One region of the Streptomyces sp. NPDC031497 genome, then DNA from elsewhere that is predicted to be linked to it. Evidence: riboswitches for the same ligand, from Rfam matches in the RefSeq annotation. Region 1 holds a riboswitch; the other holds the start of a gene.

Evidence for each region. A riboswitch is a leader RNA that binds a small molecule or an ion and turns the genes downstream of it on or off. The one in region 1 is predicted to bind cyclic di-AMP.
Region 2: linked by a shared signal. The riboswitch ahead of ACZ5K7_RS18005 (M23 family metallopeptidase) and the one ahead of ACZ5K7_RS14070 (C40 family peptidase) in region 1 are both predicted to bind cyclic di-AMP.

What each region holds. Positions count from the first base shown of each region.
Region 1 is NZ_JBVIKO010000006.1:52,788-59,767, forward strand. Features, by position in the region: partial or broken gene ACZ5K7_RS14065 (tellurite resistance/C4-dicarboxylate transporter family protein) at 1-707, opposite strand, end outside; gene ACZ5K7_RS14070 (C40 family peptidase) at 798-1,943, opposite strand; cyclic di-AMP (ydaO/yuaA leader) riboswitch at 1,952-2,124, opposite strand; gene pcrA (DNA helicase PcrA) at 2,448-4,934, shown strand; gene ACZ5K7_RS14080 (M23 family metallopeptidase) at 5,025-6,506, opposite strand; gene ACZ5K7_RS14085 (esterase/lipase family protein) at 6,810-6,980, opposite strand, start outside.
Region 2 is NZ_JBVIKO010000007.1:432,907-439,886, forward strand. Features, by position in the region: gene ACZ5K7_RS17980 (GTP cyclohydrolase II) at 1-416, opposite strand, end outside; gene ACZ5K7_RS17985 (MarR family winged helix-turn-helix transcriptional regulator) at 565-1,092, opposite strand; gene ACZ5K7_RS17990 (dihydrofolate reductase family protein) at 1,162-2,292, shown strand; tRNA gene ACZ5K7_RS17995 (tRNA-Met) at 2,349-2,422, shown strand; gene ACZ5K7_RS18000 (PP2C family protein-serine/threonine phosphatase) at 2,604-3,713, shown strand; cyclic di-AMP (ydaO/yuaA leader) riboswitch at 3,981-4,139, shown strand; gene ACZ5K7_RS18005 (M23 family metallopeptidase) at 4,149-5,195, shown strand; gene ACZ5K7_RS18010 (aldo/keto reductase) at 5,350-6,312, shown strand; gene ACZ5K7_RS18015 (PrsW family intramembrane metalloprotease) at 6,327-6,980, opposite strand, start outside.

The DNA of each region.
Region 1 (6,980 bases):
GCAGCGCCACCGTCACCGTGCGCAGGACGCCCCGGTCGTCGTCGTTCCACAGGTACAGCCGGGCGCTGTCGGCGGCCAGCAGCTTCGCCCCGGCCAGCGCGGAGATCGCGAGCGCGCCGCCCGCGACCCAGTGGTCGCCCGGCCCCTCGGTCACCTGCCGCCACTCGAAATGAGCCACGGCGAACCCGTACAGCACCAGGCCCAGCCAGAACAGCACCAACGCCGTGTGCGCGAGCCACGCGGTCGTCACGGCCGCCGCCAACGTCGCCCCGAGCACGGCCGGCCCCTGCGTGGCCACACAGGTCAGGAACACCGCACCGGGCATGCGCCGCTTCCAGTTCCGTACGACGAGGACCAGCAACGGCGGCCACAGCACCGCCGACAGCGCCAGCAGGGCCTCGGCGAGGGTCTGCCCGCCGAGCGCCGAGAACTGCGTCCCCAGTACCGTCGTCGCCGCCACGGCGGTGAGCGCGCCCGGTGTCTCCGCCTCCGCCACCCAACGCCGACGGTCCTCCAGCAGCCGTACGACGAAGTCCGTGGCCAGTGCCGCCCAGGCCACGCAGGCCAGCACCAGCGCGACCCGGGACACGGTCTCCGCCCCCGCCAGATGCAGCCCCCGCCGACACGATGCCGGTGGCCATCACGGCGGACCCGGCCGCCGGCGGACGCTGCGCCCACCAGGAGCCTAGGGGTGAAATGCCGGACATGCCCCTGATGCTAGGGAACCCTCACCCGTCGCATGAGCGGGGCACGCGCGCGTGCGGCACGCGATGCGGGCGGGCACGCGCCCGCGCCTCTCAGGCCGGTCGCACCACGCTGTGGATGATCGACTCGCCCCCGTAGTAGATCGACTCCTCCCGGACGTACGCGCCGGGCTTCGGGGCGTGGATCATCATGCCGTCGCCGATGTAGATGCCGACGTGGCTGACGTCGTCGTAGAAGAAAACCAGGTCGCCGGGCTGGGCGTCGGCGAGGGAGACGGTGGTGCCGGCGTTCACCTGGTCGTAGGTGGTGCGCGGCAGGGAGACGCCCGCGGCCTTCCAGGCGGCCTGGGAGAGGCCGGAGCAGTCGTACGAGCCGGGCCCGGTGGCGCCCCAGACGTACGGCTTGCCGACCTGCGCGCGGGCGAAGGCGATCGCCTTGGCGGCCTTCGTCCCGTAGGCGGAGTCGGAGGACGACGACGGGGAGCTGCTGGAGGCCGACGTCGAGGAGGGCGACGCCTCCTGCTTCGCGGCCGCCGCCTGCTGCTGCGCGAGCTCGGCCGCCTCGCGTGCCGCCGCCGCCCGCTGCTTCTGCTCGATCTCCGCCAGTCGTGCCTTCTCCTGGGCCGTCAGCTGCGACAGCAGCTCCCGCGCGGAGGTCAGCTTCGTCTGGACGGTGGACTTGGCGGTCTTGAGGTCGTCCTGCGTCTCGGTGAGCGTCTCCAGGCTCTTGGCGGCCTCCTGCCGCTTCGCCATGGTCGCGGACTGCTGTGTGGTGTAGTCGTCGACCGCGTCCTTCTCGCGCGAGGTCAGCCGGCTCATCAGTTGCGTCTGGTCGAAGTAGTCCTGAGGACTGTCCGCGAGCAGGAAGGTCGCCGTGTCGGGCGCACTGGCCCCGGTCCGGTACTGGGCCGCGGCGAACGACCCCAGTTCCTCACGCGCCTTGTTGAGCCGGTCCGTGCGCTCGGCGACGTCGTCGAGCAGGGTGTCGACCTGCTTGCGCTGCTTGCCGGTCTTCTCCTTGGCCGCGTTGTACTTCTCGGTCGCCGACTCCGCCTGCCGGTAGAGGGCGTCGACCTTCTTCTCGACCTCCTCCAGGCTGGGCTTGCCGTCCTCGGAGGGTGCGGCGTTGGCCGTCTGGGAGAGCAGTGCCACGGAGGTGAGGGCGGCGGTGGCCAGGGCGGGGGTGCGTATGCCTGCTACGCGCGTTGCGGACGGACGCGACTTGCGGTGCGACGCCAACGGGGGCGACTCCTTCCGTGCTCCGCCTACCGAGTTAGCTGTCGGATTCGGGCGGTGGTTCGGAAGGGTTGCCCTACGGTCCGTTCCCCAGTGGGAAGTCGGGACCGATTCACCCCAAGGTTCGGTGTGGGTCCCCGGTTCCGGATGCGCGGCGGCACCCTGGATTCGGCGGAGGCCGTGCGGCCCGGCGACGTTCGCCGGTGGGGGTCGTACGGCCTGCCCGGCACGTTAACCAACTCGTGTGCTCTGTGTGAAGTTTGATGTGCGATATGCCCGATACATTTTCGTGACCTTGGTGTTGCGGACCGGTCGGATCGGTCGATCGGGGATGGTATGGGGTTACTTGTCCGGCGCGGTCGAGTGGTCCGCGCTCTCGGCTGACGGGCACACCCGTGTTCACGGCGTGTGATCGCTGACCGTGAGGGGCCGATTCTGGCGGGTGACCGGGGTGACTTTCCGGGGTGGGGACCGGTTGTCAGTGGGGCGCCCTAGACTCGGAGAGCGATGAGCAGCCTCTTTGACGACAGCTTCCTGGCGAGCCTCCAGCCCCCGCGCGGCCACGAGGAGGAACCCCCGCCGCCGCCCGAGGACGAGCACGTACCGGAGCCGGTTCCGGACGATCTGTTCGGCGGGCAGTTCGACGCGCCCCCGGACCGTGACGCCTACTACCGCGACGGTGCCGCCCGCCCGGCCCTGGACCCGGCCGCGCTCCTGGAGGGGCTGAACGAGAACCAGCGGGCCGCCGTCGTGCACGCAGGGTCCCCGCTGCTGATCGTGGCCGGCGCCGGTTCCGGCAAGACGCGCGTGCTCACCCACCGCATCGCGCACCTGCTCGGCGCGCGCCAGGTGCACCCGGGGCAGATCCTCGCGATCACCTTCACCAACAAGGCCGCGGGCGAGATGAAGGAGCGCGTCGAGCACCTCGTCGGCCCGCGCGCGAACGCGATGTGGGTGATGACCTTCCACAGCGCGTGCGTGCGGATCCTGCGCAGGGAGAGCAAGAAGCTCGGCTTCACCTCCTCCTTCTCGATCTACGACGCCGCCGACTCCAAGCGCCTGATGGCCCTGGTCTGCCGCGACCTGGACCTCGACCCCAAGCGCTTCCCGCCGAAGTCGTTCAGCGCCCAGGTCAGCAACCTCAAGAACGAGCTGGTCGACGAGGAGGACTTCGCCGCTCGGGCGAGCGACGGCTTCGAGAAGACCCTCGCCCAGGCCTACGCCATGTACCAGTCGCGGCTGCGTGAGGCGAACGCCCTCGACTTCGACGACCTGATCATGACGACCGTCAACCTGCTGCGCGCCTTCCCGGACGTCGCCGAGCACTATCGCCGCCGCTTCCGGCACGTCCTGGTCGACGAGTACCAGGACACCAACCACGCCCAGTACGCCCTCGTGCGCGAGCTGGTCGGCACCGGCGCTCACGAGGCGGACGTGCCGCCGGGCGAGCAGGACCTGCCGCCCGCCGAGCTCTGCGTCGTCGGTGACGCCGACCAGTCGATCTACGCCTTCCGGGGCGCGACGATCCGCAACATCCTCCAGTTCGAGGAGGACTACCCGAACGCGACGACGATCCTCCTGGAGCAGAACTACCGCTCCACGCAGACGATCCTCTCCGCCGCCAACGCGGTCATCGAGCGCAACGAGTCCCGCCGCCCGAAGAATCTGTGGACCAACGCGGGCGCGGGCGCGCAGATCACCGGCTACGTCGCCGACACCGAGCACGACGAGGCGCAGTTCGTCGCCGACGAGATAGACCGTCTGACGGACGCGGGCAAGGCGAAGGCGGGCGATGTCGCCGTCTTCTACCGCACCAACGCGCAGTCCCGTGTCTTCGAGGAGATCTTCATCCGTGTCGGCCTGCCCTACAAGGTCGTCGGCGGTGTCCGCTTCTACGAGCGCAAGGAGGTCCGGGACGTCCTGGCCTACCTCCGGGTCCTCGCCAACCCCGAGGACTCCGTCCCGCTGCGCCGGATCCTCAACGTCCCCAAGCGCGGTATCGGCGACCGCGCGGAGGCGATGATCGACGCCCTCGCCCAGCGCGAGAAGATCAGCTTCCCCCAGGCACTCAAGCGCGTGGACGAGGCGTACGGCATGGCCGCGCGGTCCACCAACGCGGTCAAGCGGTTCAACACCCTGATGGAGGACCTCCGTACGGTCGTGGAGTCCGGCGCCGGACCGGCCACCGTCCTGGAGGCGATCCTGGAACGCACCGGCTATCTCGCCGAGTTGCAGGCCTCCACCGATCCGCAGGACGAGACCCGGATCGAGAACCTCCAGGAGCTCGCCTCCGTGGCGCTGGAGTTCGAGCAGGAGTCCGGGGAGGGCGAGGCACCGGCCGGGCTGTCTGCCTTCCTCGAGCGGGTGGCGCTGGTCGCCGACTCCGACCAGATCCCCGACGAGGACGAGGACGGCTCCGGCGTCATCACTTTGATGACCCTGCACACCGCCAAGGGCCTCGAGTTCCCGGTGGTCTTCCTGACCGGCATGGAGGACGGCGTCTTCCCGCACATGCGCGCGCTCGGCCAGACCAAGGAGCTGGAGGAGGAGCGGCGCCTCGCGTACGTCGGCATCACGCGCGCGCGGGAACGGCTGTACCTCACGCGGTCGGCGATGCGCAGCGCCTGGGGACAGCCGTCGTACAACCCGCCCTCGCGCTTCCTGGAGGAGATCCCGGCCGGGTATCTGGAGTGGAAGCGGACCGGGGCGATGGCGCCGGTGTCCTCCGGGCCCGCGTCGGGCGTGGCGGCCTCGCTGTCCTCGACCCGCTCGCGCTCCTCGGCGTCCGGTGCGTCCGGCTTCGCCACCCGACGGTCCTCGGAGAAGCCGGTGGTCTCGCTGGCCGTCGGCGACCGGGTCACCCACGACCAGTTCGGCCTCGGCACGGTCGTCGGGGTGAAGGGCACGGGCGGCAACGCGGAGGCGACGATCGACTTCGGCGACACCAAGCCGAAGCGGCTGCTGCTGCGGTACGCGCCGGTGGAGAAGCTGTAACCGCGCCGCCGCTGTGAAGACAGAAGACTAAAGCCCCGCTGCCACGAGCGGGGCTCACCGACCGGGACCAGGTCGGGCCGAGGATCAGGATCAGGTCGGGTCGAGCCCGTGGCTCCGCAGCCACGGCAGCGGGTCTATGGCGGAGCCCCCCGCCGGCCTGACCTCGAAGTGCAGATGCGGACCGGTCGAGTTGCCGGAGTTCCCGGAGTACGCGATCGGATCCCCGGCCTTCACGGTCGTACCCGAGGCGACACGGTACGACGAGAGGTGGCAGTACCAGGTCTCCGTGCCGTCCTTCGCCGTCACGATCATCATGTTGCCGTAGGCGCTGTTCCACTTGGTGGAGACGACGCCGTCGGTCGCGGCCATCACCGTCGTCCCGTAGGAGACGGGGAAGTCGATGCCGGTGTGGACGGACATCCAGTTCACCCCGGCCTGGCCGAAGTAGGCGCTGAGCCCCCGCTGCGTGACCGGGAGGGCGTACTTGGGGCGCAGCCGCTCCTTGCGGGCCGCCTCCGCCGCCGCCTTCTTCTTCTCGGTCTCCTGCTGGGTCTTGAGGTCGATGCGCTCCTGGGTCCGGCTGGCCCGGTCGGCGAAGTCGTCGGCGCCCGCCGAGAGCGTCCGCAGCTGGGCGTCCAGCTTGCTGTTGGCGGCGGACGGTTTCACCGACTGCGCGTCCGAGGCGGAGGCGGTGGTGTCCTGGCCGTCGCCGCCGGTCAGGGTACCGACGGAGGCGGCCGCGATTCCGGCGACCCCCATCACACAGGCAGAGGGCACGGCTACCGTCAGCAGCGCGGAGCGCTTGGGGGGCGTACGGCGGCGGGAACGCGCCCCCGCGCGGCCTCCGGCGCGTGTCGAGGCCGGAGCGACCGGAGTGACCTCTTCCTGGTCCTCCAGCAGTGGCGTCACTGCAGGTAGCTCACCGGTCGCGGCCAACTCCCCGGCATCCGTGGAGTCCTCCGTGAACTCCTGGAGCTCGTCGTACGGGAGCTGCTCGAACATCTGGGTCGCCGACTGGTCGAAGGAGTCGGCGGCCTGTGACTCGTGCGCGTGCTCCGGCTGTGTGGGCTGCGCCGGGGTGCCGTCGGAGTTCCACTGCGTGGCGTCGTACGCGCCGGTGTCGAAGGCCTGGGTGCCCCACTCCCACTGCTGGGTCGCGCCGGCCATGTTCGACTGGTCGGGCTGGAGCCAGGCGTTCGCGTCCCAGTGGCCGCTGCCGTCGGCGACCGTTCCCTGTGTCGCCTGGTGCGGGACGGTCCAGGCGGTGCTGTCGTAGGCGCCGGAGTCGTAGGCGGTGTGGTGCTGGGCCGCGTAGGGGTCGTAGTTCAGCGTCTGGTCGCCGGTGGTCTGCCACTGCGTGGCGTCATACGCGCCGGTGGCCTGGCCCTCGCCGGGGAAATGGCCGAAGAGCGGGTCGCTGTGGAACGAGGTGCCGGTAGCGGCGTGGTCGCCGTACGTGGTGAAGTCGCCGTACTGGGCTTCCTGGGTGCCGTACGGCGCGTAGTGCGCCTGGTCGGCGTCGGAAGCCGGGGCCGGGGAGGTCATGGTCCCCGACGGGTGACGGTCGTTCACCAACTTCTCTTTCGCCTCGACAACAGGGGCTGCCAGAGCAGTGCGGCGACTGTACCCGGCGGTATACGGGCGCGACAATCTTCAACAGGTTTCGTGGTTTCGGGAAACGGGCATTCGGCCGTGTTTCGGGGGACGACGGGCGCGGGTTTGGCCTTGTGTTCGAGGAGTGTTCGAGGTTTCGGGGGGCCAAGTCGGGGATGCCGGGCAGTCGTTGCCCGTCCGAACCGACCCGAATACCCGGCTCGCCCGACTCGCTGGGCTCGCCCGACTCGGTCGGCTCGCCCCCGCTCGTCCGGTTCGTCCTCAGGCCACCGTCAGGCCGCTCGCGATCCGCTCCTCCGTGTGCGCCTCGTCGAGGGCCTGCCGTATGCCGGCCGCGACCGCCGGGTGGACGGGCAGGGCGAGGTGGCCGATGCCGGTCACCTGCACATTCGTCGCCATGAGGTCCGGGTGGTCGATCCGGGCCGTCTCGAC
Region 2 (6,980 bases), on a different contig from region 1:
GTGTAGTCGCGGCCGTCCTCGGGGAGGCCGAGCGCGGCGTTCGCCTCGTAGGTGTCGAGGCCCTGGTCCTGGAGGGCGTAGGCGTCGAGCTTGTTGTAGAGGCCGATGCCGCGCCCCTCCTGGCGCAGGTAGAGCAGGATGCCACCGCGCTCCGCGATGCGCTCGACGGCCTCGCGCAGCTGGGGTCCGCAGTCGCAGCGGGCCGAGCCGAAGACGTCGCCGGTCAGGCACTCGGAGTGCAGCCGGACCAGCGGGAGCGCGCCGGGGGCGGGGTCGCCGAGAACGACGGCCACATGTTCCTGGCCGTCGGTGAGGCCATGGAAAGTGACGAGTTCGGCGTTGACGCTGTAGCCGTCGGTGAAGCGCAGCGGAACCCGGACGCGGGCGCGCTGGGTGGCGGCGGGGAAGTCTGGCATCGGGTTCTCCTGTGTCCGGGTGGAGGACGGTAGCGGCCTCTGCTTCAGATTTGAAGCAGATCCACGGCTGGAACCCTATCCATGTTTTAAATTTGAAGCAACAGGATTTCGCGGGAATATCCACGAGGTGTCACGGCGGGCCGAGGCCTTACGAAGGACCGGAACAGGGCGACGACCGCCGCCGCCAGGGAACCTCGTCGGAGGTCGGCCGCGGGGTCGTCGCGTCACCCTCCAGCGCCCGCGCGATCACCGAGCTGATCTCCTCCAGCTGGGTCACCTGCTCGGCGGAGAGATGGTCGAACACCGCCGCCCGTACCGTCTCCACATGCCCCGGCGCGGCACGCTCCAGCACCGCCAGGCCCTCCTCGGTCAGCAGCGCGAAGCTGCTGCGCCTGTCCCACTGGCAGTCCTCGCGCCGGATCAGCCCGTCCTTCTCCAGCCGGGTCACCGCGTACGTCAGCCGGCTCCGGGTGATCTTCGATTTCTCGGCGAGGTCGGTCATGCGCAGCTTGTGCTCCGGCGCCTCGGAGAGACTGACGAGGATGCCGTAGTACAGATGCGGCATGCCGGCGTCCTGCTGGAGCTGCCGGTCCATCGCGTCGTCCAGGAGGTGCGTCGCCGAGATGTAGGCGCGCCAGGCGCTCTGCTCCTTCGGCGTCAGCCAGCGAGTCGTCATGCCGCCAGTGTAGGTTTGTTTCAAAGTTTAACCAAGCCTGCCCGTCGCCCCCGGGAGTGAGCGCGTCCGATGCCGTACCCCTACGTCCTGCTGTCCGCCGCCGTCTCCCTCGACGGCTACCTCGACGACACCGGCCCCGAACGGCTGCTGCTCTCGTCCCCGGCCGACTTCGACCGCGTCGACGAGGTACGGGCCGGTGTCGACGCGATCCTGATCGGCGCCGGCACCATCCGCGCGGACAACCCGCGGCTCCTGGTCAACGACACCGGGCGGCGCGCGGCCCGGGTCGCCGCGGGCAGGCCCGAGTACCCCCTCAAGGTCACGGTCACCGCGACCGGAGACCTCGACCCGGACGCGAAGTTCTGGCACACCGGCGGCGAGAAGGTCGTGTACACGACGGAGACGGGCGCGGCGCGGATCCGCGGCCTCGGTGTCGCCGCGGACGTCGTCTCCCTCGGCGCCGACCTCGACTGGCCCGCGCTGCTGACGGACCTGCGCGAGACGCGGGCGGTCGGCCGGCTGATGGTCGAGGGCGGCGGCACCGTCCACACCCAGCTCCTCCAGCAGGGCCTGGCCGACGAACTCCAGCTGGTCCTGGCCCCGCTCTTCGTCGGCGACCCGAAGGCGCCGCGCCTGTTCGGTCCGGGCGGGTACCAGGCCGGGCGGCTGCGGCTGCTGGAGAGCCGCCGTATCGAGGACGTCGTCCTGATGCGGTACGAGCCCACCGCGCCCGGCGCGGGTGCGTCGGCGTCCGCCGCGGACCGGCACTGGCTGCGGCTCGCCTGCGAGCTGGCGGCGGACTGCCCGCCCTCCCGGACCGCGTTCAGCGTCGGCGCGGTGGTGGTCGCGGCCGACGGCACCGAACTGGCCCGCGGCCACTCCCGGGAGGCCGGCGACCCCGTCGTCCATGCGGAGGAGGCGGCCCTGGCCAAGATCCCCCCGGCCGACCCCCGGCTGGCCACGGCCACCGTCTACACCAGCCTCGAACCCTGCACCCACCGCGCGTCCCGGCCGCACCCGTGCGCCGAGCTGATCCTCCGGGCCGGGGTACGGCGGGTGGTCACGGCGTGGCGCGAGCCGGACACCTTCGTCGAGGCGGCCGACGGGACGGGGATGCTGCGGGAGACGGGGGTGGCGGTGCTGGTGCTGGACCAGTACGAGGACCTGGCGAAGACCCCGAACGCGCACCTGCTGGGCTGACCTCTCTTAACCCGTGTGACTCTCCCCCTTCGGATGGCGTATGCTGGTGTCAACGACGCGGGGTGGAGCAGCTCGGTAGCTCGCTGGGCTCATAACCCAGAGGTCGCAGGTTCAAATCCTGTCCCCGCTACTGAAGAATCAGGGCCGGAATCCAAGAACGAGGATTCCGGCCCTGAGTCGTATACCGGGTTCCATACCGGCACGTGTCCCTCGTCACATCCGTCCGCACTCATCCGCCCGGCCCACACCACTCGCCGCCGCTCGCTCGCAACCGCAAACCTGGACGGACACGCATTGGACACCTGGGACATATGGGGAGTCGTACCGTGGCCCCTGGAGAGGCGCAGGAGGACGGGTCCGCAGCGGTCCGCACCCTGGCCTGCTTCCTGCCGGCCCTGCTGATCGTCGCCGGGGTCTGCTACGACGTCCTCACCCCGAGGGCCTTCACGGCCGTCCCGTTCTTCACGGCAGCCCCGCTGATCGCCGCGCCCCTCACCTCGCTGCGCACCACCGTCCTGACCGGCCTCGCGTCCTTCCTCGCCGCCTTCGCCGTGCACGCCCGCTTCGACTTCGGCCCGAACGTCGACATGGTTACCGAGGTCCTCACCGTGGTCACCGTCGCCGCCCTCGCGGCCGGCATCAACCGGGTCGTGCGCCTCGGTGACCAGCGTCTGGCCTCCGCCCGCGAGATCGCCGAGGCCGCCCAGCGGGCGGTCCTGCCCGAGCCCGACGAGCGGATCGGCGGCTTCGAGATCGCGGCCCGCTACGAGGCGGCCCAGGAGGGCGCCTTCATCGGCGGTGACCTGTACGCGGTCCAGGACACCCCGTACGGCGTGCGGCTGGTCGTCGGCGACGTCCGCGGCAAGGGTATGGGCGCGGTCGCCGCCGTCGCCGTGGTCATCGGCGCGTTCCGGGAGGCCGCCGAGCAAGAGGCAACGCTGGAGGCGGTGGCGGGGCGGCTGGAGCGGGCGCTGGCCCGCGAGGGCGTCCGGCGCGGCGGCCTCGACGCGGTCGAGGGGTTCACCACCGCCGTACTCGCCGAACTCCCGCGCGGTGACGGCACGGTCCGGGTCGTCAACCGCGGCCATCCGCCGCCCCTGCTGCTGCACGGCGACGGCACGGTGTGCCCGGTACGGGGGCCCGAGGCCGCACTGCCGCTCGGGATGGCCGAGTTGGGGGCCTGGCCGGACCGGGCCGCCGAGCACGCGTTCCCGAGCGGGGCCACGCTGCTGCTGTACACCGACGGCCTCTCCGAGGCGCGGGACGCACACGGCCGGTTCTACGACCCCGAGCGGCGGCTGGCCGGCCGTGCCGTCACCGCCCCCGGTGCGCTGCTGGCCCGGCTCGCGGCCGAGGTGCGCAGGCACACCGGCGGCGGCATGACGGACGACATGGCGCTGCTCGCCGTACGACGGCCCTGAGCGCGATCACGCGGCCGTTCTGGGGATTGTCACCCTCGGTGCACGGACGAGCGCCCTCCGCATAACAGCTGAGTCACCATCAAAACGCGTGTGACTCCTGAGCTGGACAGAACACAGAGTCAAGTCGACCGTTTTTGACCGTTCAGGCAGGTAAGTCCATGCTTTGAAAGCTTAATGATCAAGGCGAACAGCTTGGAATCTGACAGCCGGGTCTATTAACGTTCGATAACGCAGCGCGGTCGTCCCAGCCGTCACCCGCGACGGCTCCGCGCGCACGCGCCGAATCCCGCAAGGGAACCGGGGAACCACCACCTTGGGGTGAATCGCACAACTACCGCCGGGTACGAAACGGCCGGTATACGCGCGTAGGAGACCTTCCCGCTCCGAACCCGTCAGCTAACCCGGTAGGCAGCGGAAGGAAAGGAGTGCGCCCGCGTGGCGTCCAACCGGCCTGCTCCGACAGCCCCGTTCGTGCCCAGCCAGCGTCAACCCGAGACCTTCGGCTATGGCGGCTACCGCACCGACGAGGGCCCCTGGGAGGAGTGGAACCCCACCGAGGAGTCCCTCGCCCCGGTACGCGGCCGGCACCGGGTCGCCAAGCAGCGCGGCGGCGGGCTCGCCCGCAGCTCCACGGTCCTCGGCGTCGGCGTCATCGCCGCCGTCGGCGCGGGCGGCATGGCCAGCGCCAACACCGGCAAGCCGCCGGTCTCCATCTCCCTGCCCGACCTGCCGTCCTCCGTCGGCTCCCTGCTCGGCGAGGGCGGTGGCCACCACGCCACCCAGACCGCGCTCAGCAGCGTCACCACGACGACGAACGCCACCGACGCGGACTCCTCCGCCTCCTCGGCCGACGCCGGTGAGGCGCTGCGCAGCCGGATCATCGCCCAGGCCGAGCAGCAGCAGACCCAGCTCGACGTCAAGGCCACCGCCAAGGCCGTGGCCGCCGCCGACAAGGCGGTCTCCGACGCGGAGGCCAAGGCGGAGCAGACGGCGGCCGCCAAGGCCGCCGACGCCAAGGAGCAGGCGCAGGCCGCCGAGAAGGCGCAGGCCGAACAGAAGCGGCTCGCCGCGCTGGCCAAGCAGTACACGCTGCCGGTCGTCTCCTACACGATCACCGGCACCTTCGGGCAGGCCGGCTCGATGTGGGCCTCCGGCTACCACACCGGGCTCGACTTCGCCGCTCCCACCGGCACGATCATCAAGGCCGTGCACAGCGGCACCGTCACGGAGGCCGGCTGGGCCGGCTCGTACGGCTACCGCACGATCATCACCCTGGACGACGGCACCGAGCTGTGGTTCTGCCACCAGTCCTCGATCGGCGTCAAGGTCGGCCAGAAGGTCGCCACCGGTGACGTCATCGGCCGCGTCGGCGCCACCGGCAACGTCACCGGCCCGCACCTCCACCTGGAGGTCCACCCCGGCGGCCAGGCCACCGGCATCGACCCGATGACCTGGCTGCGCGGCAAGGGCCTCAACCCCTGACGGACCCCACTGATCCCCGGCGGCCCTGACGACAACCCCCCGACGTCAGGGCTGCCGGTTCGGTGTACCCAGGGCACCCCGGTGCATTCCGCTTTTACGAGAACTTCGCGTTGCGTCGGCATGGGCGCACCGGCAGCCGGTGTTGAACTGAGGCATGACTGCTTCTTCCGCTTCCCGCTCCCTCCGCAAGCTCGGCGCCTCCGACCTGGAGGTCTTTCCGCTCTGCCTGGGCGGCAACGTCTTCGGCTGGACCGCCGACGAGGCCGCCTCCTTCGCCGTCCTCGACGCGTACACGGCCGCCGGCGGCAACTTCGTGGACACCGCCGACTCGTACACGGCCTGGATCGAGGGCCACAAGGGCGGCGAGTCCGAGACCGTCATCGGCAAGTGGGTCAAGGCGCGCGGCAACCGCGACGACGTCGTGATCGCGACGAAGGTCAGCCAGCACCCCGATTACCCGGGCCTGTCGGGCGCCAACATCAAGGCCGCCGCCGACGCGTCCCTGCGCCGCCTGGACACCGACTACATCGACCTGTACTACACCCACTTCGACAAGCCCGAGATCCCGGTCGAGGAGATCATCGGCGCCCTGGACGAACTGGTGCGGGCGGGCAAGGTCCGGCACATCGCCGCGTCCAACATCACCGCCGAGCGGCTCCAGGAGTCCCTGGACCTCTCCGACCGTGAGGGCCTCGCCCGGTACGTCGCCCTCCAGCCCCACTACAACCTGGTCTCCCGCGACACCTATGAGGGCCCCCTCCAGGAGCTGGCCTCGCGCACCGGCCTCGCGGCGGTCCCGTACTTCGCCCTGGCCGCCGGATTCCTCACCGGCAAGTACCGCCCCGGCACGACGGTCGACAGCCCCCGCGCGGGCCGCGCGGCCCAGTACCTGGAGACCGAGCGGGGCCAGAAGGTGCTGACCGCCCTGGACGAGATCGCCGAGGCCCACTCCGCCCCGGTCCCCACGGTCGCCCTGGCCTGGCTGGCGGCCCAGCCCACCATCACGGCCCCCATCGCCTCGGCCCGCACCCTGGACCAGCTCCCGGCCCTGCTGGGCGTGGCGGACCTGGAGCTGACGGAGCAGGAACTGACCCGGCTCACGGCCGCTTCCGCCTGACGCTTGCTTTCCCGCTAACCCCGGTACGGGTTGTAGGACGGATACGGCACCGCCGGCCCGTACCACCCCGGCGCCCCGTAGGCCGGTGGCGCATAGCCCGGCCAGCCGTGCGGGGCGGCGGTGCGGGCCGCGTAGTCGAGGGCGGGGCGGACCAGTTCGCGCCGGTTGCGCAGCTCCGTCAGCAGGTGCCGTTCCCGCACCACGAAGTCGGCGCCCGCCCGCCCTCGCTGCCCCCGGCGGCGCAGCAGGGCGAGCGTCGTCGCGTACGCCTCGTACTCGGCGACCGCCCGCCCGGCCGGCTTGCCGAAGTGGTACGCGGCGTACTCCCTGGCCATCTGCCGCGCCCGCATCGACCCCAGGACGAACGGCTCGGCCGCCCCCAGCCACCCGGCGTACACATACGCCGGCAACTCCTCCCGCACGGTCCGCAGCTCCCGCTGCCGCGTCCAGATCGCCAGCCAGGTCAGCAGCCCGAACACCGGCACCATGAACGTGCCGTACACGGCGAAGAACCCGTACTGTCCGAAGGTCGACGAGCCGTTCCAGAACGCGTGCATGCTCATCGCGAGCAGCAGTCCGGCGAGCGGTACGAGCACGCGCCGCACCCGCTGCCGTTCCCCGGAGAACGCGGCGATGCCGAACCCGATGCCGGTGAGGACGGTGAACAG